Jeotgalibacillus aurantiacus: one gene and its partner. Each later gene encodes a partner of the first gene's protein in a complex. Links are inferred from orthologs where the notes say so. Each region holds a gene or a part of one and is shown on either strand. Other genes may lie near its edges. The genes, in order: secA and secY.

What was found.
Region 2: the proteins of secA (region 1) and secY are in contact, whole or in part, in a crystal structure (PDB 3DIN), measured with the Thermotoga maritima proteins. The link is inferred for Jeotgalibacillus aurantiacus from one-to-one orthologs. Residues at the interface, in WP_004082002.1 of Thermotoga maritima: Glu261, Ala262, Arg263, Lys300, Ala301, Arg302, Thr303, Ile304, Ile305, Leu323, Tyr324, Asp325, Pro326, Val329, Ser330, Tyr333, Ile336, Lys340, Phe345, Val349, Glu363, Phe364, Tyr374, Ser375, Gly376, Gly377, Glu393, Ile395, Thr482, Ser483; in WP_004081795.1 of Thermotoga maritima: Glu108, Gly109, Glu110, Glu111, Ala236, Glu237, Arg238, Arg239, Ile240, Thr241, Ile242, Gln243, Tyr244, Ala245, Arg246, Arg247, Val248, Thr249, Gly250, Arg251, Arg252, Val253, Tyr254, Gly256, Ala257, Ser258, Thr259, Tyr260, Leu261, Pro262.

The regions. Positions count from the first base shown.
Region 1 is NZ_JACNMS010000001.1:47,868-63,858, reverse strand. Bases 5,081-8,204 are described here. They hold secA (preprotein translocase subunit SecA), read left to right. Parts: upstream 5,081-5,447; coding sequence 5,448-7,961; downstream 7,962-8,204. Outside these bases: ggt (gamma-glutamyltransferase), read left to right, coding at 1-1,165; H7968_RS00340 (chromate transporter), read left to right, coding at 1,196-1,723; H7968_RS00335 (chromate transporter), read left to right, coding at 1,720-2,250; H7968_RS00330 (DUF1028 domain-containing protein), read left to right, coding at 2,284-3,111; H7968_RS00325 (hypothetical protein), read left to right, coding at 3,327-3,539; H7968_RS00320 (nuclease-related domain-containing protein), read left to right, coding at 3,588-4,565; H7968_RS00305 (YitT family protein), read left to right, coding at 9,933-10,802; cccB (cytochrome c551), read left to right, coding at 10,880-11,209; cell division ATP-binding protein FtsE, read left to right, coding at 11,478-12,164; permease-like cell division protein FtsX, read left to right, coding at 12,154-13,038; H7968_RS00285 (murein hydrolase activator EnvC family protein), read left to right, coding at 13,081-14,430; H7968_RS00280 (TlpA family protein disulfide reductase), read left to right, coding at 14,865-15,431; H7968_RS00275 (S41 family peptidase), read left to right, coding at 15,483-15,991. UniProt on the Escherichia coli protein: Required for protein export, interacts with the SecYEG preprotein conducting channel.
Region 2 is NZ_JACNMS010000008.1:28,820-37,851, reverse strand. Bases 6,045-8,968 are described here. They hold secY (preprotein translocase subunit SecY), read left to right. Parts: upstream 6,045-6,817; coding sequence 6,818-8,119; downstream 8,120-8,968. Other genes in these bases: map (type I methionyl aminopeptidase), read left to right, coding at 8,827-8,968; H7968_RS16925 (adenylate kinase), read left to right, coding at 8,177-8,827; rplO (50S ribosomal protein L15), read left to right, coding at 6,378-6,818; rpmD (50S ribosomal protein L30), read left to right, coding at 6,166-6,348; rpsE (30S ribosomal protein S5), read left to right, coding at 6,045-6,152. In the rest of the region: rplB (50S ribosomal protein L2), read left to right, coding at 1-424; rpsS (30S ribosomal protein S19), read left to right, coding at 485-763; rplV (50S ribosomal protein L22), read left to right, coding at 783-1,124; rpsC (30S ribosomal protein S3), read left to right, coding at 1,128-1,790; rplP (50S ribosomal protein L16), read left to right, coding at 1,793-2,227; rpmC (50S ribosomal protein L29), read left to right, coding at 2,217-2,417; rpsQ (30S ribosomal protein S17), read left to right, coding at 2,440-2,703; rplN (50S ribosomal protein L14), read left to right, coding at 2,746-3,114; rplX (50S ribosomal protein L24), read left to right, coding at 3,152-3,463; rplE (50S ribosomal protein L5), read left to right, coding at 3,486-4,025; H7968_RS16965 (type Z 30S ribosomal protein S14), read left to right, coding at 4,050-4,235; rpsH (30S ribosomal protein S8), read left to right, coding at 4,266-4,664; rplF (50S ribosomal protein L6), read left to right, coding at 4,696-5,232; rplR (50S ribosomal protein L18), read left to right, coding at 5,266-5,628; more of rpsE, read left to right, coding at 5,652-6,044; more of map, read left to right, coding at 8,969-9,032. UniProt on the Escherichia coli protein: The central subunit of the protein translocation channel SecYEG. Consists of two halves formed by TMs 1-5 and 6-10.

The DNA of each region.
Region 1 (15,991 bases):
GTATCCGGTTTCACCGATCCTCGGGAAGTACTGGAAGCTTGCAGCGAAGAAGTTTCAGGAGATTTTTAAGGGTGATGTGTATAAGCCTTGGTTTGATACGTTTACACCGGATGGTAAGATTCCTGAAATCGGTGAGATGTTCACGTCAAAAGGTCATGCGGATACGTTAAAGGAAATTGCTGCAACGAAGGCTGAGAGCTTTTACCGCGGGGCACTTGCTGAAAAAATTGATACATATATGAAGGAGCATGGCGGCTATTTAGCGAAAGAGGATCTGGCGGATTTTGCACCTGAATGGGTGGAGCCGGTTTCTGCAAATTACCGCGGTTATGATGTGTGGGAAATTCCGCCGAACGGTCAGGGAATGATTGCTCTGATGGCGCTCAATATTGCGAAGGGCTTTGAGTTTAATGAATTTCAGAGCGCGGACAGCTATCATAAGCAGATTGAAGCGATGAAGCTTGCGTTTACAGATGGAAAAGCGTTTATTACTGAGCCTGAGGATATGCCGATTTCAACAGAGGAGCTGCTGTCTGACGGGTACGCTGAGAAACGCCGCGCGCAGATTGGTGAAGAGGCTTTGAATCCTGAGCCGATGGCGCTTCCTAAAGGTGGCACGGTTTATTTAGCGGCGGCTGATGATGAGGGGAATATGATTTCCTATATTCAGAGTAATTATATGGGCTTTGGATCGGGTGTGGTGATTCCGGGTACGGGAATTGCGCTGCAGAACCGCGGGCATGATTTCAGCCTGGACCCTGAGCATCCGAATGCCTTGAAGCCTGGTAAGCGGACGTATCATACGATTATTCCGGGCTTTTTAACGAAGGATGGAGAGCCGGTTGGACCGTTTGGCGTGATGGGTGGATATATGCAGCCTCAGGGACATTTTCAGGTGGCGGTCAATACGATTGATTTTCATTTAAATCCACAGGCGGCACTTGATGCGCCGAGATGGCAGTGGATCAATGGAAAAACGGTTCACGTTGAGCCGCATTTTCCAAATCATTTAGCGCAGGCACTTGTGCGCAAGGGACATACGATTCAGGTAACGACAGACGGCGGATCGTTTGGCCGCGGTCAGATTATCTGGCGTGACCCAAAAACAGGTGTGCTTCGCGGGGGAACGGAATCCCGTACAGATGGACATATTGCAGCGTGGTGATGAAAAGTGAGTAAACAAAGTGGATTATTTATGGCGTTTTTCAGGGTAGGGATCTTTGGTTTCGGAGGAGGCCCTTCCTCGATTCCGCTCGTTCATAAGGAAGTTGTGGAGCAGTATAAATGGATGAGTGATGAAGAGTTTTCAGATGTACTCGCGCTCGGTAACGCAATGCCGGGGCCGATTGCAACGAAAATGGCAGGCTATATCGGGTATCGTGTAGGCGGCGTGGTCGGGATGATCAATGCAGTGCTGGCCACAACGATGCCTTCGGTCGTGGCGATGATTCTATTGCTGACCGTGTTAAATGCGTACCGGGACGTTGCCTGGGTAAACGGGATGGCTGCTGCGGTTGTACCGGTTGTCGGGGTGATGCTGGCCGTTTTGACGTGGGATTTTGTGAAGAAATCCAAAGGTGCGCTCGGCTGGGGCCTCGCGATTGTGATGATCGCGGGAAGCCTTGTGCTGCTTGAGGTGCTTGGCGTGCATCCGGCGATTGTGATTCTGGCGATTTTACTGTATGCCCTTCTTTTCGGTGGGAAGAGAGGTGCGAAGGCATGATTTACTGGGAAATCTTTTTAGCATTTTTTATTCCGGGAATATTAGGTTACGGCGGTGGTCCGGCTTCGATTCCGCTCGTTGAAAATGAAGTGGTGGACCGTTACGGCTGGATGACGACGCAGGAATTTTCAGAGGTGCTGGCACTCGGAAATTCACTGCCGGGTCCGATCGCAACGAAGATGGCAGGATATATCGGTTATGCGGAAGGCGGCATTTTGGGTGCAGGTGTTGCGCTGTTTGCAACCGTTGCGCCGTCACTCATTTTAATGGTCGTACTTTTAGGACTTATTATGAAATATAAAGACTCGCCACGCGTGAAAAAAATGTCTACGCTTGTGCGCCCGACCATTGCGGTGCTGCTGGGCGTGATGACGTGGGGGTTTTTCGCAGATGCGATTGAGGCGAGTGGCACGGTTCAGACGGTCGTGCTGGCTGTGATCAGCTTTGTGCTGCTGGAGCGTTTTAAAGTTCATCCGGCTTTTGTCATTGCCGGGGCGCTGGTTTATGGAGCGGTTTTCTTAGGGTAAACAAAAATAGTTTATGTTGAGGGAGTGTTGATGATGACGTATTCCATTGTTGCGTATGATCCGGTTGAAAAAGAATGGGGCGTGGCGACGCAGTCAAAGTTTCTGGCGGTTGGTGCAGTCGTTCCGCATGCGGTGGCAGGTGTTGGAGCGGTCGCGACCCAGTCGTATGCCAATACGTCGTATGGACCAGAGGCGATGACGTACATAATGGCTGGTAAAACGGCTGAGGAAACGATCAAGCTGCTGACGGATGAAGATGAAGACCGTGATTTCCGGCAGGTCGGGATCATTGATAATCAGGGGAATCCAGCAACATTTACAGGCTCAAGATGTTACGACTGGGCAGGCGGCGTTACGGGTAAGCATTATGCGGTACAGGGGAATATTCTCGTGGAAGGCACTGTGGAAGCGATGGCAAGAGCGTTTGAAAACGCGGAAGGAAGCCTGGCTGAGCGGATGCTTGCCTCTCTTGCAGCGGGTCAGGCAGCTGGAGGAGATTCACGCGGTCAGCAATCCGCCGCGCTTTTAGTTGTGAAGGATAAAGGCGGCTATGGCGGCTATAATGACCGTTACATTGATCTCCGTGTTGATGATCACGCCACACCGGTTGATGAACTGATCCGCATTTACCGCATGCACCAGCTTTATTTTGCGAAAGCGAAGAAAGAATTCGTGGCGAAAGTTGAGGGTGAAGTCGAGCGAAAACTTGAGCTGCAGCTAGCACGCCACGGCTACTTAAAAGATGGCATGTCCATCCATCAGGCGCTGCGCAACTACCTCCACACGGAAAACTTCGAAATGCGCGAGCAGGCAGAAGGCTACGTGGATATGGAAGTTGTGGAGTATATGGAGAGAAGTTAAAAGTGTGGCCGAATCCTTAATGGGGTTCGGTTTTCTTTTTGTTGTGTGGAAAGATATTAGGTGAGGTCCACACAATAAAGCTTGAGGTCCGCAAAATGATTGGGAAATTCTGTCTGATTAGAGCACATCTCCTCAAGCTACCTATACTACAGCGGGATATCACCGTTCTTAATCCAAGCGCAGCGTCCAGTGAAGCAAGTCTTGGGTAACAGTGGGTGCGCGGTATTGTTGTAAAGGGGCGTTTTTCTGTTGTAAGAGAGCGAGGATCTGTCGTAAGAGGTGAATCGGATGCGGAGTTTGTTGTTAGAGGAGGAAAGGCTGTCGCTAGGTGGGGAGTTTTTGTTGATAGGTTAGAGATCTCTGTTGATTTGTATGGAATTTTTGTTGATGGATATTTTGGAGAATTTTCCGTTAAAATAATTGAATAAATATGGAATTAATAATAAAATTGAATCAGTTCAGAAAGGAGATGTTGTATGCATTTTACAGAGCGAAATGAATCGTTAAAATATCAGGAATTACTCGCGCTGCGAAGGCGATTGCCGGAGCACCACCCCTCCCAACATGAGATTGTTAAAAGAATTATCCCTCATGAAGCAGGCCTGCATGGTGAACAATATTTTGACAAAATCACACAGCCGCTGCTAAATCCTCATTGTGTAAATCTACGAAATATCACCCTATTTGCTTTTTCAGAACCCATCCAAATTGACTCTCTATTTATTACGCCCAATTTTATATTAATCTGTGAAATTAAAAATATGGTAGGATCCCTGTTCTTTGACTATAAGGGAGGCGGTATGAGTCGTTCTATCAGCGGTGTTGAGGAGTTTTTTGCATGTCCGGTTACCCAGGTGGAGAGACATAAAGACGGACTCGAACAGCTGTTGTCAGAGATCGGTGTTCGCATACCAGTCATTGAACTGGTTGTTTATACGAATAGTAAGGTCAAGTTTACGGTAAAAGAAAATGAACTGTTTCTTTATCAAAAAATCATTCGTATTGAAAAGCTGAATCGAAAAATCCGGCAATTATATGAGATCTATCCAAATAAAAAGTTGAACATGAATGAATTGAATCATCTGAAAGGTCTTTTGTTGAGGAAAGCAGTGAAACCGACGAGAACACCACTACTGGAATCGCTATCCATTAGTGAAAAAGATATAAAAACAGGCGTTTTGTGCCTATCGTGTCATCAGCGGCTTTTGATGGTTCATGGTGGTTGGAAATGTATGACATGTTTTGAGGGGAATGGTGATGCTTTTCAACAATCGGTTATGGACTACTTTATTTTGTTAAAAGATTATGCAAATACGCGTGAACTTCAGCTGTTTTTGGATATGAAATCGATTCGGGATACAGGGGAGAGGATTAAGCCATTGAAGCTTACGAAGGTGGGCAATCAACGGCCGTCTATATTTCAGAGCCCACTTCACTTTGTGAAGAAAGGTTAAACAGGATATTTTAATGTTGATCGCACTAATTTGGATGGAGCCGCAAACCAGGTTCCCAAGTTTATTCCTGTGTCACACCAACAAAGCAATCTGTCGCTAGCTTGCAAGTTTCTGTTGTAAAGTCGGTTGTTTCTGTTGATCGGCTTCCACAAACAGGCTCAAACTGTCGCTAGGGTGAGTTTTTTTGTTGGAAGGAGTCGGCGGAATGTTGATGTTTAACTGGTTTCTGTCGATCGCAGGTGTTTTTTTGTCGTAAGACTAACCAGGGGCCCTTCGAATATGCCTGCGTCACACCAACAAATCAATCTGTCGCTAGCTTGCAAGTTTCTGTTGTAAAGCCGGTTGTTTCTGTTGATCGGCTTCCTCAAGCTGGTTCAAACTGTCGCTAGGGTGAGTTTTTTTGTTGGAAGGAGTCGGCGGAATGTTGATAGCTAACTGGTTTCTGTCGATCGCGGGTGATTTTCTGTCGTTAGACTAACCAGGGGTCCCTCGAATAAGCCTGCGACACACCAAAAAAGCAATCTGTCGTTAGCTTGCAAGTTTCTGTTGTAAAGTCGGTTGTTTCTGTTGATCGGCTTCCACAAACAGGTTCAAACTGTCGCTAGGTTGAGTTTTTTTGTTGGAAGGAGTCGGCGGAATGTTGATGTTTAACTGGTTTCTGTCGATCGCGGGTGATTTTCTGTCGTAAGGCAAATTTCACGCAATCTTCTTCCTTCTTTACCCACACCCATCCCCCCTTTTCTTGTATCCCTTCTTATGTAATGGTAAGATAAGTACGTGTATCCATATGTTTAATGATTGCAAAGCAGGGGAATAAAATGTTCCGCTGATTTTGATAAGGAAGGATGGCGCTGGCTGTCCGTTAAATAAAGGAGCGTTAACATGCTTGGAATTTTAAACAAGGTGTTTGATGGGAATAAGCGTGATGTGAAACGGTTTGAGAAGACGGCTGAGCAGGTTGAGACTGCAGCGGTTGAGATGGATAAGCTGACGGATGATCAGCTTCGTGCAAAAACGGAAGAGTTTAAAGCGCGTTATGAAAAAGGTGAATCGACTGATGATTTGATGGTTGAAGCATTTGCGGTCGTGAAGGTTGGAGCAAAACGTGTGCTCGGACTGGATCCTTACCGCGTGCAGATCATGGGTGCGGCTGCCCTTCATGAAGGGAATATTTCTGAGATGAAAACCGGGGAAGGTAAAACACTGACTTCTACCATGCCGGTTTATTTAAATGCACTGACTGGGAAAGGTGTTCATGTTGTCACAGTCAACGAATATCTTGCCAGCCGTGATGCTGAGGAAATGGGTCAGCTGTATCAGTTTCTTGGACTGACAGTTGGGTTAAACCTGAACAGTATGGATAAGGACCAGAAGCGCGAGGCGTATCTGGCTGATATCACATATAGTACGAATAATGAGCTTGGGTTTGACTATCTTCGTGATAACATGGTGCTTTATAAAGAGCAGCGCGTTCAGCGTCCGCTTCATTTTGCCGTGATCGATGAGGTTGACTCGATTTTAATTGATGAAGCGCGTACACCATTAATCATTTCGGGTCAGGCACAGAAAAATACGCAATTGTATATTCAGACAAACGCATTTGTTCGTAATCTTCGAATCGATGAGGATTATACGTATGATGAAAAAACGAAGGGTGTTCAGCTGACAGAGGATGGAATTACAAAGGCTGAGAAAGCGTTCCGTATTGATAACCTGTTTGACTATGCTCACGTAACCCTGAACCACCACATTAATCAGTCGCTAAAAGCGCATGCGTCGATGAAGGCTGACGTAGATTATGTCGTGGAGGAAGGCAAGGTTGTGATCGTTGACCAGTTTACGGGTCGTTTAATGAAGGGCCGCCGTTACAGTGACGGTCTTCATCAGGCGATTGAGGCGAAGGAAGGTCTTGAGATTCAAAATGAATCGATGACGATGGCTTCGATCACGTTCCAGAACTACTTCCGTATGTATGAAAAGCTGTCCGGTATGACGGGTACTGCGAAAACGGAAGAAGAGGAATTCCGCAACATTTACAATATGCGTGTTGTGGTAATCCCAACAAATCGGGAAATCGTTCGTGATGACAAAGCGGATCTTATTTATGCCTCCATCAAAGGGAAATATGCCGCTGCGGTTGAAGATATTGCTGCACGTCATGAAAAAGGCCAGCCGGTGCTGGTCGGAACAGTAGCAATTGAAACGTCTGAAATCATTGCTAATGAGCTGAAGAAAAAAGGCATTCCGCACAACGTCCTGAATGCGAAAAATCATGGTCGTGAGGCGGAGATTATTGCTGATGCCGGTAAACGTGGTGCTGTGACGATTGCTACAAACATGGCTGGTCGTGGTACAGACATCAAACTTGGTGATGGTGTAAAGGAAATTGGCGGGCTTGCGGTCATCGGTACCGAGCGTCATGAATCACGCCGTATCGATAATCAGCTTCGTGGACGTTCAGGCCGTCAGGGAGATCCCGGTGTAACGCAGTTCTATCTTTCGATGGAAGATGATCTGATGCGCCGATTCGGGTCGGACAACATGAAAAACATGATGACCCGTCTTGGTATGGATGATTCGCAGCCGATCCAGAGTAAGATGGTCACCCGTGCCGTTGAATCTGCACAAAAGCGTGTTGAGGGTAATAACTTTGATGCGCGTAAGCAGCTTCTTGAATATGATGATGTGCTTCGTCAGCAGCGTGAAGTCATTTACACAGATCGGAACGAAATTCTGGATTCAGACAGCCTGCGCGGCATCATTGAGAAAATGATTGAGTCTACGGTTCACGGTGCAGTCGATGCACATGCACCAATGGTTGAGGAGACAGCGAAATGGGATCTGACAGGTCTTGAGCACTTCATTTTCGCGAACCTTCTGCCGGAAGGTGAAATTAAGGCATCTGACCTTGAAGGAAAATCGAATGAGGACATGAAGTCGTTTATCATGGATAAGGTTATGGCGCGTTACGATGCACGTGAGGAAGAGCTTGGCGAAAGAATGCGCGAGTTCGAAAAAGTAGTGCTTCTGCGTTCTCTCGATACGAAATGGATTGATCATATTGATGCGATGGATCAGCTTCGTCAGGGAATCCACCTTCGTGCGTACGGTCAGATTAATCCGCTTCGTGAATACCAGAATGAAGGCTTCGCGATGTTTGAAGCGATGCAAGAGTCTGTAAACGAAGAAGTAACCAAGTATATTATGAAAGCGGAAATCCGCAGCAACCTTGAGCGTCAGGAAGTCGCAAAGGGTCAGGCGGTTAATCCTAAAGAAGAAGGCGCAACTAAGAAAAAGCCTGCACCGGTTCGCCGTGAAAATACAGTAGGACGGAACGATCCATGTCCATGCGGCAGCGGTAAGAAGTTTAAGAACTGTCACGGTGCCATTCAATAATTGATGATCAATAGAGTCCCGTACTTCATCAAGTACGGGACTTTCATGGGCACGCATTTAAAAATAGAAAATAAAGGTGGACTTTTGACATGGAATTATCAGATGTAAGAAACGAGCTCGAAAAAACAGCCAGCGTTTTGGCGGACTTCAGGGGGTCTCTTTGACTTAGAAAACAAAGAGGCACGACTGGCGGAAATTGATGAATTAATGGTGGAGCCTGATTTCTGGGATGACCAGCAAAAAGCACAGGGCATCATCAGTGAACAGAACGGCTTAAAAGATGTCGTAAATGGCTACCATAACCTCGTTGATACGCAGGAAAATCTTGAGTTAACGCTTGAACTGCTTCGTGAAGAGCCTGATGAGGATATGAAGGCAGAGCTTGTGACAGAGCTGAAGGAATTCAGACAGACGCTTGATGAGTTTGAGCTGCAGCTTCTGTTGAGTGAGCCTTATGATAAAAACAATGCCATCCTGGAGCTTCACCCGGGTGCAGGTGGAACAGAGTCTCAGGACTGGGGTTCTATGCTTTTGCGCATGTATCAGCGCTGGGGTGAAAAGCGTGGCTTCAAGGTGGAGACGCTTGACTATCTTCCGGGAGATGAAGCCGGTATTAAATCAGTTACGCTTTTATTTAAAGGGCATAACGCTTACGGTTATCTGAAGGCTGAGAAAGGTGTACACCGTCTCGTCCGGATTTCTCCGTTCGATTCATCAGGCCGTCGTCATACATCGTTTGTATCGTGTGACATTATGCCGGAATTTAATGATGAAATTGAAATCGAAATCCGCACAGAGGATCTGAAAGTCGATACGTACCGTGCAAGCGGCGCCGGCGGTCAGCACATCAATACAACCGATTCAGCGGTCCGGATCACGCACATTCCAACTGGTTCCGTTGTATCGTGTCAGTCTGAGCGTTCCCAGATTAAAAACCGGGATCAGGCGATGAAGATGCTGAAAGCTAAGCTTTACCAGTTGAAAATCGAAGAGCAGGAGCAAAAACTTGCTGATATTCGCGGCGAGCAAAAAGAAATCGGCTGGGGAAGCCAGATCCGCTCTTACGTTTTCCACCCATACTCCATGGTGAAGGATCACCGCACGAGTACCGAATCCGGAAACGTACAGGGCGTAATGGACGGCGATCTGGATCCGTTTATCAATGCTTATCTGCGTTCGAAGATTACGAATTAAATGATTTGATGAGAGAGCCCAATTTTGTTTGGGCTCTTTTGCTTGTTGGAGTGGCATAGAGTAAGGCATATTGCACTGGGAGATGTGAGCAGCGTTCAATTTGTTGAAAAGGTGGGCGTTTCTGTCGTAAGCGGTGATGTTTCTGTCGATCGGCCTGGGAGCGGAAGTGATAATGTTAAAAGAGCAGGCTGAATTGTCGTAAGGAGCTGAGAAGTTGTTGTAAGAGAGGATGTTTCTGTTGAAAGGAAGATGAATTTTGTTGATTGTGTTGTACTGTCGGTTAGTACGTTAGTTAGCGTCGCCTTTTTTTGAGAGTGGCTAATTAATTTGCTGGTGAGTTGTTGAACAGTTGAGTTTAATCTTTGTCGTAAGCGCCGGCGTTTCGGTCGTAAGCGGTGATGATTCTGTCAATCGGTTTCAGACCGAGAGCGATAATGTTTAAAGAGCAGGTTAAATTGTTGTAAGGAGCTTAAAAGTTGTCTTAAGCAGTTATGTTTCTGTTGTTAAGACGACCGTTTCTGTTGATGCACGTCACGCCCGCTCTCATCTCCGCCTCCGCCTCCATCGCTATCCCGCTCTCATCCCCGCCTCCGCCTCCATCGCTATCCCGCTTCCATCCTCTCCCCGGCTTCAGCACCGTCGCATTCCCATCCCGTGCCTCCAGCTACCACAATCCTTTACCACACTAACGCTCTATCCTGACAGCATTCACACGGGCCGGACTTCGTGCTATACTGCAAAACGTTGTCGAACGTGTGAAGAAAGGATGAACGATTGATGAAAAAACGGAATCGGAGAGTACCGAAAGCGTCTGGAAAATGGCCTGTCGTGCTCGATTTTGTGTATATTTTAATTGGGGCGTTTTTTGTTGCAGTGGCGTTTAACGTGTTTCTTTTGCCGAATAATGTGGCATCCGGCGGAGTGAGCGGGATCAGTACCATTTTAAATGGGTTGTTTGATTGGCGGCCGGCTTACGTTCAGTATGCATTTAATATTCCTTTATTTATTGCCGGGTTGATCTTTCTTGGTCTTCAGTTTGGCTTAAAAACGGCTGTAGGCACAGTGGTGCTTCCATTTTACGTGCTGCTGACTGAAAGCTGGGAGCCTTGGACGGAGGATCCGCTGCTCGGTGCATTGTTCGGCGGAATTGGCGTTGGGATAGGTTTAGGAATTGTATTTAGAGGTAAAGCATCTACAGGTGGAACAGACCTTGCCGCACAGATTATACATAAGTACAGCGGATTTGGTCTTGGGACGTGTGTTGCTTTTATTGACGGAATGATTGTGCTTGCAGCCGCACTCGTTTTTGACATTGAGGCGGGACTATATGCATTGATCGGCCTTTATGTAACGAGTAAAACGATTGATCTGGTACAAGTCGGGTTAAATCGTTCGAAAATGGTGCATATTATTACCAACCGTCAGGAAGAAATCAGTCAGGCTATTTTTGATGAAGTGGATCGGGGTGTAACAAAGCTGTCGGCGTATGGCGGCTATACAGATCACGAGCGTCCAATTTTAATGTGTGTCATTGATCAGACTGAATTTACAAGGTTGAAAAACGTAGTTAAAAAGATTGATCCGAAAGCATTTGTCATTGTAAATGATGCGTCCGAAGTCTTAGGTGAAGGTTTTAAAAGGGAATAGAATGTTATTTTGGAAAAAGAACCATTCACTTTCATTTATATAAAAGAAAGTGAATAATTGAAGAATGAGGTGAAGAAATGAAGAAATGGTGGTTAGCATTAGCTGCAGGGTCAGTCCTCGTCCTCGGTGCGTGTGGTGGTGGAGAGGAAGCGACCGATAGTGGATCAGGAGAAGAAGCATCTTCAGGTGAGCTGGATCCGCGCGAAATTTACGTTCAAAACTGTTCCGGCTGTCACGGTGATAATCTGGAAGGTGGTAGCGGCCCGAACCTGGAAGAAGTCGGATCACGCTACAGTTATGACGAAATTTTGGACATCATCCAAAATGGTAAAGGCCGTATGCCTGGCAATTTAATTGAAGGTGAAGAGGCAGAGGTTGTCGCACAATGGCTTTCTGAACAGCAATAAGGATGGAAAATAAAAGAGTCTTTTGCCTAAATTGGTAAAAGATTCTTTTTTTGTTGCAGTTAAGAAATATAAATGTAATATAAATATCGTTAACAAAAATTCTTAGAATGATATAATACTCTTGTGCCAAAAATTCGAGCTATTCCGTCCATGTTTGACAGATAGCTATTTATTCCTATAAATACAATGTTTTGGCGCTGTCGAATTGAATCTGCAGCCAGGCGAAGATCATCATAGAATGAAATACAGCGATAAGGTGAGTAATGATATGATCGAGATGAAAGAGGTTTACAAGAAATACCCGAACGGCATCATGGCTGCAAATGGGTTTGATGTTAAGATTCAACCCGGCGAATTTGTCTATGTTGTCGGACCGTCCGGAGCCGGTAAATCAACATTTATTAAAATGATGTACCGTGAAGAAAAACCGACGAAGGGTACCATTTCCGTTAATGGAATTGATATTGGCAGCTTAAAAAATAAGCGAGTGCCTTACTTAAGAAGAAACATCGGTGTGGTGTTTCAGGATTTTAAGCTTTTGAATAAGCTTACGGTTTATGAAAATGTCGCATTTGCCTTAGAAGTAATTGAGGAACAGCCAAAGGTAATCAAGGAGAAGGTTATGGAAGTCCTTTCTCTTGTTGGTTTGAAACATAAAGCCCGCATGATGCCCGATGAGCTTTCCGGAGGAGAACAGCAGCGAGTATCGATTGCAAGGTCCATCGTTAATACACCAAAAGTGGTGATTGCCGATGAGCCGACTGGAAATCTTGATCCGGAGACTTCATGGGAAATTATGAACCTGTTCGAAGAGATTAATTCGAGAGGTACAACGATAATAATGGCTACGCATAACCGCGAAATAGTCAACACGATCCGTCACAGAGTACTGGCCATCGAAAATGGTGTTATTGTACGTGATGAACAGCGGGGGGACTACGGTTATGAAAACTAGAACAATTTCAAGACACTTCAGAGAGAGCTTTAAGAGCCTCGCACGAAACGGCTGGATGACTTTCGCATCCATCAGTGCCGTTACCGTTACACTACTTTTAGTCGGTGTATTCACTGCGCTTATGTTAAATATGAACAAAGCAGCTGATGATATAGAAAATGATGTAGAGATGAATGTCTACGTTGAATTGGAAGCTGATGAAACAGCTATTGCTTCACTTGAACAGCAAATGGATGAATTATCCGGTGTCGAATCGATCACCTTTTCATCTAAGGAAGAAGAGCTTTCAAGTCTAGTAAGCAGCTTTGGTGAAGACATGGCATTGTTCGAACAAAACAATCCGCTCCGCGACAAATTTGTTGTCAAAGCAGTCGATCCGAGACAGACTGAGCGTCTGGCTACACAGATCGAAAATTTTGATAACACATACAGTGTCGAGTACGGAGAAGGGAAAATCGATCAGCTGTTCAGTGTCCTTGAAGTCAGCCGGAACGTCGGTGCCGTTTTAATCTTCGGTTTACTGTTTACCGCAATGTTCCTGATTTCAAACACCATTAAAATCACCATTATGGCTAGAAAGACGGAAATTGAGATTATGAAACTCGTTGGAGCCTCCAACTGGTTCGTCAGAATTCCATTTATTCTTGAGGGGATCTGGCTGGGTATCATCGGTTCCATTTTACCAATTACCGTTGTTACACTGCTTTATTACAACATTACGCAGTTTATGGAACCAAGACTGGAGAATTCATTTATCCAGCTGCTTGATTTCTCACCATTCATTTATCAAATTAACGCATTAATTCTTCTGATGGGCGTCGTAATCGGCGTATGGGGAAGCTTTATGTCCGTCAGAAAATTCCTGCGCGTTTAAAGATAGAAAAAAAGAGTATTAGATTCGAAGGGAGAACAGATTGTGAAAAAGTCATTCGTCAGTTTGTCATTAGCAACAGCGTTAGTTGTAAGCAGCGTTCCTGCTTTTTCAAATACAGCAAGTGCTGAGTCATTGGATAACTTAAAAGAAGAACGTTCAACGATCGAAAACCAGCGTGAAGAGATCAGCGGTGAAATTTCAACAACGAATTCACGTATCGAAGAAATCGTAGCGGAGCAGGAAACGGTAACAGCTCAAATTAAAGAGCTTGATGCTAAAATTGCCAGCACAACAGAACAAATTAACCAGGTTTCAGCAGAAATTGATGAGACAAATGCTCAAATCGCTCAATTACAAACTGAAATTGAAGAGCTTAAAAAGAAAATCGAAGAGCGTGACGCACTTCTACAGGAACGTGCACGTGCAATTCAGATTTCAGGCGGGTCAGTCAGCTATGTTGACGTACTGCTTGGCGCTGAAAGTTTCGGTGATTTCATCGACCGTTTCACAGCGGTTAACACACTAGTGGATGCAGATCGTAAAATCATGGAAGAACAGCGTAAAGATAAAGAAACACTTGAGCAAAAAGAAGCTGAAGTTCAGCAGCAATTAGCTGATCTTGAAGCACAAAAAGCGGATCTTGATAATCTGAAAGCAGATCTTGATGGTCAAAAAGCAGATAAAAATGACCTGATGGAAAGCCTTGAAGCAAAACAGGCTGAGCTTGAAGAAGAAAAGTCCAAGCTTGAAGAAAAAGACAGTGAGCTGAAAGAGCTTGCAGCAGATGTTGAAAACCGTATTGTAGCAGAGCAGGAACGCCTTGCAGAGCTTGCACGTCAGCGTGAACTTGAGCGCCAGGCAGAGCTTGAAGCACAGCGTAAAGCAGAAGCTGAAAGACAGGCTGCTGCAGCCAGCCAGACGTCAGGTGGCGGTTCTTCACAAACATCACAACCACCGGCGCAAACTGCACCAGTAACAGGTGACTGGGTACGCCCGGCATCTGGAAGAACAACATCAGAATTTGGTTACGACATTCTTAACGGACAGCCACGTTACCATTATGGTATTGACGTAGCTGCTCCAACTGGAACGCCAATCGTGGCAGCAGCTGGCGGTTATGTGATTGAAGCATCTACCGGTCATAACGGCGGTTATGGAAATATGATTATGATTGCTCACAACATTAATGGTCAGCAGTTTACAACTGTTTATGCACACTTAAGCAGTATTGCTGTATCAAACAATCAGTATGTTGAACCAGGTCAATACATTGGTGGCATGGGTAATACAGGTTTTTCATTCGGCTCGCACCTTCACTTTGAAATCCATGAAGGCGGCTGGAACGGAGCAAAATCAAACGCTGTAAACCCACGTAAATACATCGGATTCTAATACTCTTAAATGAACCGGGACTACTCTTTGAGTGGTTCCGGTTTTTTGTGTTTTTGGCTGAGGGACACTCGTATGGGGTATGGGGGCGTGGTGGCGCGGGATTCCATCACTGCGCAAACTTATTCAGGTTTTTGAAAAATTAATCCCTTCTTTCCAGAAATCGATTCCTTCGTTTTGAAAATTTAATTCCTTCACTACCTCAAGGAGCCTCACTAATTCCTTCTTTTGAGGTGACGGATTCCTTCATTAATCTCTGAAATCCCTTCTTTCCAGAAATTAATTCCATCACTAACCTCTGGAGAATAACACTCAGGTATACTTCCTCTACTCCGGCAGTCAATAATCTCTATTATTTTTCCACACGCCACTAAATTCTCTACCCGTCTTTTTCTCTCTTCCAAGGCATAGGATGACTAAAAAGGGGGACCGTTACGGTGAGAAAACGTGGACTGGCCTGGCTTTTGATGATGAGTCTTTGTTTTGTGATGTTTTTTATGGGTGTAGAAGATCGGACGGAGCCTGGATTTAAACAGTCGGAAAAAGCAGAAGCGGTGTCGGGATCCGAAACGTATGAAAAAGCACCAGATTTTCAACTTGAAATGATGAATGGTACGTGGATCTCCAGTGATACTCTCAAGGGTAAGCCGGTTATTTTAAATTTCTGGACGAGCTGGTGTCCGCCATGTGTGGAGGAGATGCCTGAGCTTGAGGCATTTTACCGGACAGAAGGGGAACGGGCTTCGATCATCGCAGTCAATTTAACGAAGGATGAATCGGGTGCAGATGCAGTGAAAAAATTTTTGGATGAGGAAGGGCTCTCACTTCCGGTAAGTCTTGACAGGGAGGGTGTCCTTCAGGAGACTTTCCGTATTTCGGTCATTCCAACAACGATTATATTGACACCGGACGGCCGGGTTTTTGAACGGATTCCCGGTCCGGTGGATCAGAAAAAGCTGACTGAAATCACTGACAGACTTCTATCCTCGTACAAGCCGTCATAGCCTAGGTGAGAAATGCAATTGAAAGGCGGGGGAAAAGTGAGGAAAGCGCTCATGATGATTATATGTGTAGCACTGGGTGCCGGTCTTTTTTTCGGAGTGGACCGGATGTGGCTGAAACGGGTACCTGAAACAACAGATGAGCAGGTCACGCTTTCAAAAATTGAAAAAGCGCAGAAAATCATTCAGGAAAGCTATGTGGACAAAGTAGATGCTGACAAGCTGATGGATGGTGCTTTAAAAGGCATGGTGGCGGCGTTGAACGATCCATATTCTGTTTACATGGACAAGGACGCTTCAAAGCAGTTTAATGAATCATTACATTCTTCATTTAGCGGAATCGGTGCGGAAATTACGAAGCAGGACGGACAATTTGTTGTGGTATCTCCTTTAAAGGAATCCCCGGCTGAAAAAGCAGGTCTTAAGCCGAATGATGTGATCAAAAAAGTGGACGGGGATGAAGTCGCAAGCTTGACGATTTACGAATTAACATCGAAAATACGCGGTCCAAAAGGAAGCAGGGTTCAGTTAAATATTGAACGGGGACAGAGTGAAAAGGAATT
Region 2 (9,032 bases), on another replicon or contig:
AGTGGGTACAGTTATCCACAATATCGAGCTTAAGCCTGGTAAAGGTGGTCAGCTAGTACGTTCAGCTGGTACATCAGCACAGGTACTTGGTAAAGAAGGTAAATACGTTCTTGTTCGTCTTAACTCAGGCGAAACTCGTATGATCCTTGCTACTTGCCGCGCTACAGTTGGTCAGGTAGGAAACGAGCAGCACGAACTTATCAACATCGGTAAAGCAGGACGTTCACGCTGGTTAGGCAAGCGCCCAACAGTACGTGGATCTGTAATGAACCCGAACGATCACCCACACGGTGGTGGTGAAGGTAAAGCACCGATCGGACGTAAGTCTCCAATGTCACCATGGGGTAAACCAACACTTGGTGCTAAGACTCGTAAGAAGAAAAACAAATCCGATAAATTTATCGTACGCCGTCGTAAAAAATAACGGGATTGAGCTACGGTTCAACATACGAACCGTAGGGCAATCACGAAAGGAGGTTCCAGTATGGGTCGCAGCTTGAAAAAAGGACCTTTCGTGGACGATCACTTAATGTCAAAGGTTGAGAAGCTTAATGAAGCGGACAAGAAGCAGGTTATCAAAACTTGGTCTCGCCGTTCTACAATCTTCCCTAACTTCATCGGTCATACAATCGCTGTATACGATGGACGTAAGCACGTACCGGTTTACGTGACTGAAGATATGGTTGGTCACAAACTTGGTGAATTCGCACCAAGCCGTACGTACAAAGGTCACGCAAGTGATGATAAGAAAACAAGACGCTAATTGAGAGGAGGCTATCCTAATGCAAGCTAAAGCTGTTGCGAGAACAGTTCGTATTGCTCCTCGTAAAGTACGCCTAGTAGCAGATTTAATCCGCGGTAAGCAGGTTGGCGAAGCGGTGGCTATCTTAAACCACACACCACGCTCTGCATCACCAGTAATCGAGAAAGTATTAAAATCTGCTGTAGCGAACGCTGAGCATAATTACGACATGGACATCAACAACCTTGTGATTTCTGAAGCATACGTGAATGAGGGACCAACACTTAAACGTTTCCGTCCTCGTGCACAAGGTCGTGCAAGTGCCATTAACAAACGTACTAGCCACATTACAATCGTGGTATCTGAAAAAAAGGAGGGATAATGCGTGGGTCAAAAAGTACATCCAATTGGACTACGTATCGGAGTCATTCGTGACTGGGAATCAAAATGGTTCGCAGGCAAAGACTATGCAGACTTACTTCATGAAGACCTGAAAGTACGTGACTACATCGAAGGTCGTTTGAAAGAAGCATCTGTTTCTAAAGTAGAAATCGAGCGTGCGGCTAACCGCATTAACATTACAATTCACACTGCAAAGCCAGGTATGGTTATTGGTAAAGGTGGAACGGAAGTCGAAGCACTTCGTAAAGACCTTAACAAAATCACTAACAAGCGTGTTCACATCAACATCGTTGAAATCAAGCGCGCAGACCTTGATGCTAAACTTGTAGGTGAAAACATTGCACGTCAACTGGAAAACCGTGTATCTTTCCGTCGTGCACAAAAGCAAGCGATCCAACGCACAATGCGTGCTGGCGCTAAAGGGATCAAAACTCAGGTTTCTGGTCGTCTTGGCGGAGCAGACATCGCACGTGCTGAACATTACAGTGAAGGTACTGTTCCACTTCATACTCTTCGTGCTGACATCGACTACGCTCACGTTGAAGCGGATACTACGTATGGTAAGCTCGGAGTTAAAGTATGGATCTACCGTGGAGAAGTTCTTCCTACCAGAAACAAGAAGAAATCCGAGGAAGGAGGAAACTAATCATGTTATTACCTAAACGCGTTAAATATCGTCGTGTACACCGCGGAAAAATGCGCGGACAAGCGAAAGGCGGTACTGAAGTAAACTTCGGTGAATACGGCCTTCAAGCTTTAGAAGCGAGCTGGATCACAAACCGCCAGATCGAATCTGCACGTATCGCGATGACACGTTACATGAAACGTGGCGGTAAAGTATGGATTAAAATCTTCCCACACAAGCCTTACACGAAGAAACCTCTTGAAGTCCGAATGGGTTCTGGTAAAGGGGCACCTGAAGGATGGGTTGCAGTTGTAAAGCCGGGTAAGATTATGTTTGAAATCGCTGGAGTATCTGAAGAGGTTGCTCGTGAAGCTCTTCGTCTTGCATCACACAAACTTCCGGTTAAGTGTAAGTTTGTAAAACGAGAAGAAATTGGTGGTGAATCAAATGAAAGCTAATGAAATTCGTGACCTAACCACTGCCGAAATTGAACAAAAAGTAAAATCACTTAAGGAAGAGCTATTTAACCTTCGTTTTCAGCTAGCTACTGGCCAGCTTGAAAACACAGCTCGTATCCGTGAAGTACGAAAAGCCATTGCTCGCATGAAAACCGTGATTCGTGAAAGAGAAATTGGCGCTAACAACTGATAACTGAGAGGAGGTTTGCAGCATGAGTGAACGCAACCAGCGTAAAGTTTATACCGGCCGTGTTGTTTCTGACAAAATGGACAAAACAGTCACTGTAATGGTAGAAACGTATAAGAAACATTCACTTTATGGCAAACGAGTAAAGTACTCTAAGAAGTACAAAGCTCACGATGAACAAAATCAAGCCAAGGTTGGCGATATTGTTCGTATCATGGAAACTCGTCCGCTTTCAGCAACAAAACGTTTCCGTCTAGTGGAAGTCGTAGAAGAAGCGGTTATTATCTAATACATTGTTCGGAAATGTTAATTCCGAAGGGAGGTAACCTACATGATTCAACAAGAATCCCGTTTAAAAGTAGCTGACAACTCTGGCGCACGTGAAGTATTAACCATTAAAGTTCTTGGTGGTTCAGGCCGCAAGACTGCAAACATTGGTGATGTGATCGTCTGCACAGTGAAACAGGCAACACCAGGAGGCGTTGTTAAAAAAGGTGACGTTGTAAGAGCAGTAATTGTTCGTACAAAGAGCGGAGTTCGTCGTAACGATGGAACGTACATCAAGTTCGACGAAAACGCATGTGTCATCATCCGTGACGACAAAGGTCCACGCGGAACTCGTATCTTTGGACCGGTTGCTCGTGAGCTTCGTGACAACAACTTCATGAAGATCGTTTCTCTAGCACCAGAAGTTCTTTAATTGATCAATAACCACCGTATCAAGGAGGTGCGACAGGATGCACGTTAAAAAAGGCGACAAAGTAATGGTCATTTCAGGTAAAGACAAAGGCAAGACAGGTACTGTACTTGCAGCTCTTCCGAAAAAAGACCGTGTTGTGGTTGAAGGTGTGAACATCGTTAAAAAGCACTCAAAGCCATCACAATTGAATCCACAAGGTGGAATCTCCAACATGGAGGCAGCGATTCACGTATCAAACGTGATGCTGATCGATCCGAAAACAAACGAACCAACTCGTGTTGGTTACAAAGTTGAGGACGGCAAGAAAGTTCGTATTGCTAAAAAATCAGGTGAATCTTTAGATAAATAGTTAAGAGGGGAGGTACTCAAGAATGAACCGCCTAAAAGAAAAGTTCAACAGTGAAATCACACCTGCTCTAGTGAAGAAGTTCAACTACACTTCTGTTATGCAGGTACCGAAAATCGACAAAATCGTAATCAACATGGGTGTTGGTGACGCAGTTCAAAACACTAAATCATTAGATACAGCAGTTGAAGAGCTTGCGACTATCACTGGTCAAAAGCCTCTAGTAACAAAAGCTAAGAAATCAATCGCAGGTTTCCGTCTTCGTGAAGGTATGCCAATCGGAGCGAAAGTAACACTTCGCGGCGAGCGTATGTATGAATTCTTAGACAAGCTAGTCTCTGTATCTCTTCCACGTGTACGTGACTTCCGCGGAGTATCTAAAAAGTCTTTCGACGGACGCGGAAACTACACTCTTGGTGTTAAAGAGCAGCTTATCTTCCCAGAGATCGATTATGACAAGGTAAATAAAGTTCGTGGTATGGACATCGTAATTGTAACGACAGCTAAAACAGACGAAGAGTCTCGTGAGCTTCTAACTCAATTCGGTATGCCATTCCAAAAGTAATCTCTACAAAAGGGAGGCGTAAACGTGGCTAAAAAATCAATGATTGTGAAACAACAGCGCAAACAAAAATTTAAAGTACAAGAGTATACACGTTGCGAACGTTGCGGACGTCCACACTCAGTACTGCGTAAATTCAAGCTTTGCCGTATTTGTTTCCGTGAACTAGCATACAAGGGTCAAATTCCTGGCGTTAAGAAAGCCAGCTGGTAATACCCGATTTTGGGAAGGAGGTAAATTAATATGACAATGACAGATCCAATCGCAGATCTTTTGACTCGCATCCGTAATGCGAATCAAGTGCGTCACGAGAAGCTAGAGGTACCTGCTTCTAACATTAAGAAAGAAATCGCAGAAATCCTTAAGCGTGAAGGTTTCATCCGTGACGTTGAATATATCGAGGACAGCCAACAGGGCATTATCCGCATCTTCCTTAAGTACGGTGCGAATAACGAGCGTGTTATCACTGGCCTTAAGCGTATCTCTAAGCCAGGTCTACGTGTTTACGCGAAAGCTGATGAGCTTCCACGCGTACTGAACGGTCTTGGAATCGCAATCGTATCAACTTCAACTGGCGTTGTAACGGACAAAGAAGCTCGTGCTAAGCAAGTGGGCGGAGAAGTTCTAGCATACGTTTGGTAATACTTTTTAATCGAAAGAGAGGTGCAACAAAATGTCTCGCGTAGGAAAAAAACCAATCGAGGTACCTTCAGACGTAACGTTAACTTTTGACGGTTCAACAGTTACTGCAAAAGGTCCTAAAGGTGAACTTACATTCACTTTCAACTCAGAAATGAAATTCGAGCAGGAAGGCAGCACATTAACAGTTGTCCGTCCTTCTGACTCTAAAGAGCACCGTACTATTCACGGTACAACTCGTGCAATCCTTAACAACATGATCGAAGGTGTATCTAAAGGCTTCGAACGTGGTCTTGAGCTTATCGGGGTTGGATATCGTGCACAGAAACAAGGTAACAAGCTTGTTCTTAACGTAGGATACTCTCACCCAGTTGAGATTACACCGGAAGAAGGAATCGAAATCGAAGTTCCTTCAAACACAAAAGTGATCGTTAAAGGTGCTAGCAAAGAGCGCGTAGGTGCACTAGCTGCTAACATCCGCGACGTACGTCCTCCAGAGCCTTACAAAGGTAAAGGAATCCGTTATGAAGGTGAACGTGTTCGCCGTAAAGAAGGTAAAACAGGTAAATAATGCCGCTTAGGCGCATGAAAGGAGTGACCTTGATTGATTACTAAAGTTGACAAGAATGCGGTACGTAAGAAGCGTCATGCACGTGTTCGTACGACAATCACTGGTACTGAACAGCGTCCACGTCTAAACGTATACCGTTCTAACAAGCATATCTACGCTCAACTTATCGATGATGTAAACGGCGTAACACTTGCCAGCGCATCTACAAAAGATAAAGAGCTTGGTCTTGAAAGCGGCGGAAACGTCGAGGCTGCAACAAAAGTTGGCGAAGCAATCGCAAAACGCGCAGCTGAAAAAGGAATGAAATCAGTCGTATTTGATCGTGGAGGATATCTTTACCACGGCCGCGTGAAAGCTCTTGCTGATGCTGCACGTGAAAACGGACTTGAATTTTAATAGAAAAAGGAGGGACAATCCAGATGCGTCGCATTGATCCAAACAAACTTGAACTTGAAGAACGCGTAGTTACGATTAACCGTGTCGCTAAGGTTGTTAAAGGTGGCCGCCGCTTCCGTTTCTCTGCTCTTGTAGTAGTAGGAGACAAGAATGGCCATGTCGGTTTCGGTACAGGTAAAGCCCAAGAGGTACCTGATGCGATCCGTAAAGCAATCGAAGACGCGAAGAAAAATCTGATTGAAGTACCAATGGTAGAAGGAACAACTCCTCACCTTGTTACAGGTCGTTTCGGAGCTGGCTCAATCCTGATTAAACCAGCATCTCCTGGTACAGGAATCATCGCCGGTGGACCGGTTCGTGCGGTACTTGAGCTTGCAGGTGTCCACGACATTCTTTCTAAATCACTGGGATCTAACACACCAATCAATATGGTTCGTGCCACAATTGACGGCCTTAACCAGCTTAAGCGTGCAGAAGATGTAGCTAAGCTTCGCGGTAAGTCAGTGGAAGAACTGTTAGGATAAGGAGGGATAAGTGATGGCAAACAAACTAGCAATTACCCTCACTCGCAGCGTGATCGGACGCAATAAAGATCAGCGTGCAACAGTACAGGCTCTTGGTCTTCGTAAGACTAACCAGACTGTTGAACAGCAGGATAACCCTGCAATCCGCGGAATGATCAATAAAGTGTCTCACCTGGTATCAGTTAAAGAAATCTAATTCAACGTTTACAACAAGGAGGTGCCACTATGAAACTTCATGAGTTAAAACCTGCAGAAGGATCCCGCAGAGAGCGCAATCGCGTTGGTCGCGGTATCGGTTCTGGTAATGGTAAGACTGCTGGTAAAGGTCATAAAGGTCAAAACGCCCGTTCAGGCGGCGGAGTACGCCCAGGCTTTGAGGGTGGTCAGAACCCATTAGCACGCCGTCTTCCTAAGCGTGGATTCACAAACATCCACCGTAAAGAATATGCGGTTATTAATCTTGATGCACTAAACCGTTTCGACGAAGGAACAGAAGTAACACCTGAGCTTCTAATCGAAACTGGTGTAGTAAGCAAAGAGCGTGCAGGAATCAAGGTTCTTGCAAAAGGTACTGTAGAGAAGAAACTGACTGTTAAAGCTCACAAATTCTCTTCTGCTGCTAAAGAAGCAATCGAAGCTGCCGGCGGAACAACTGAGGTGGTTTAATGTTTCGGACAATCTCCAATTTTATGCGCGTGGGTGAAATAAGAAACAAAATTATCTTCACTCTTTTAATGTTGGTGGTCTTTCGGATCGGAACATTCATTCCGGTTCCTGGCGTAGATGCACAAGTTCTTCAGGCACAGGACCAGATGTCCGGCCTGATCGGATTTATGAATACGTTCGGGGGCGGAGCTTTAATCAACTTCTCGATCCTGGCAATGGGAATCATGCCGTATATCACGGCCTCCATCATTGTACAGCTTTTGCAAATGGACGTTGTTCCGAAGTTTGCTGAGTGGTCTAAACAGGGAGATGTTGGACGTCGTAAGCTGGCTCAGTTTACACGTTACTTCACGATTGTACTGGCATTCATCCAGGCAATCGGAATGTCTTACGGCTTTAACCGTATGTATGGTGGAACATTGATTCCGGATACATCGGTGACAACGTACATGCTGATTGCAGTCGTACTTACAGCCGGGACAGCTTTTTTAATGTGGTTAGGAGAGCAGATCACAGCTAAAGGTGTTGGAAATGGTATTTCCATTATCATCTTTGCAGGTATCGTGGCCGCTATTCCTAATGGCGTTAACCAGCTTTACGCACAGCAGATTGAAGGTGCGGGGGAGCAATTGTTCCTGAACATCGTCATTCTGGCACTGCTACTACTTGCGGTTATTGCGATTACGGTCGGAGTAATCTTCGTACAGCAGGCACTGCGTAAAATTCCGGTACAATATGCAAAACGTGTTGGTGGCAACAACGCTCAGGCAACTGGCGGACAGTCGTCACACATTCCATTGAAAGTAAACGCAGCAGGTGTAATTCCGGTAATCTTTGCGATTTCCTTCATTATTACACCACAGACGCTAGTCACTTTCTTTGGACAAAACAACATTACAACAACGATTCAGGATGTATTTGATTACACGCAGCCAATCGGTATGACGATTTACGTTGCGCTGATCGTTGCTTTCACGTATTTCTACGCATTCATTCAGGTGAATCCGGAGAATATGGCTGAAAACCTTAAAAAACAAGGTGGTTATATCCCAGGTATCCGTCCTGGACGTGCAACTCAGGATTACCTGACGAGCGTTCTTTACCGTTTGACTTTCGTAGGAGCGATTTTCCTTTCTGTAATTTCGATCCTGCCGATTTTCTTCATTAATCTTGCTGGTCTTCCACAGTCGGTGCAAATTGGCGGAACAAGCCTGTTGATCATCGTTGGGGTAGCACTTGAGACAATGAAGCAGCTGGAAGCACAGCTGGTGAAGCGGAACTATAAAGGATTCATGAGATAATCACATGGTTTTGGGGTGCTACACCCTGAAGCCCATCTTAAATGAGGGGGCTTACTTGTGAATATTGTTTTAATGGGTTTACCTGGTGCCGGTAAAGGGACTCAGGCTGAACGTATTATTGAAAAATATAACATCCCTCATATTTCGACTGGGGATATGTTCCGTGCAGCAATTAAAAACGGTACGGAGCTTGGATTGAAGGCGAAATCGTTTATGGATCAGGGTGACCTGGTTCCTGATGAAGTAACCATCGGAATTGTTCGTGAACGATTAAGCAATGATGATTGCCAAGAAGGGTTTCTGTTAGATGGATTCCCGAGAACAGTGGCACAAGCCGATGCGCTTGATGCATTACTTAAAGACCTTGGCAAGGAACTCGACTATGTTCTAAACATCAAGGTGGAAAAAGAAGAGCTGATGAAGCGTCTAACCGGCCGTTGGATCTGTAAGACCTGCGGGGCAACGTATCATACAGTCTTCAACCCTCCTGCAGTGGAAGGTAAATGTGATAAAGACGGTGGGGAACTGTACCAGCGTGAAGATGACAAGCCGGAAACTGTTAAGAATCGTTTAGATGTTAATATGAAGCAAACCCAGCCTCTTCTGGACTTTTACGGTTCAAAAGGCGTGCTGAAAGACATCGACGGCCAGCAGAATATCGATAAGGTATTCAGCGACGTGGATGAATTGCTCGGGGGCCTTCGCTAATGATCGTTTGCAAGACTCCTCGCGAGATTGAGATCATGCGCGAAGCAGGCAAGATCGTTGCGTTAACCCATCAGGAGCTGCAAAAGTATATTGCGCCTGGAATCACAACGAAGGAACTTGATGAGATTGCTGACCGGTTTATCCGTCAGCATGACGCAGTTCCATCCTTTAAAGGGTACAACGGTTTCAGCGGAAGTATCTGTGC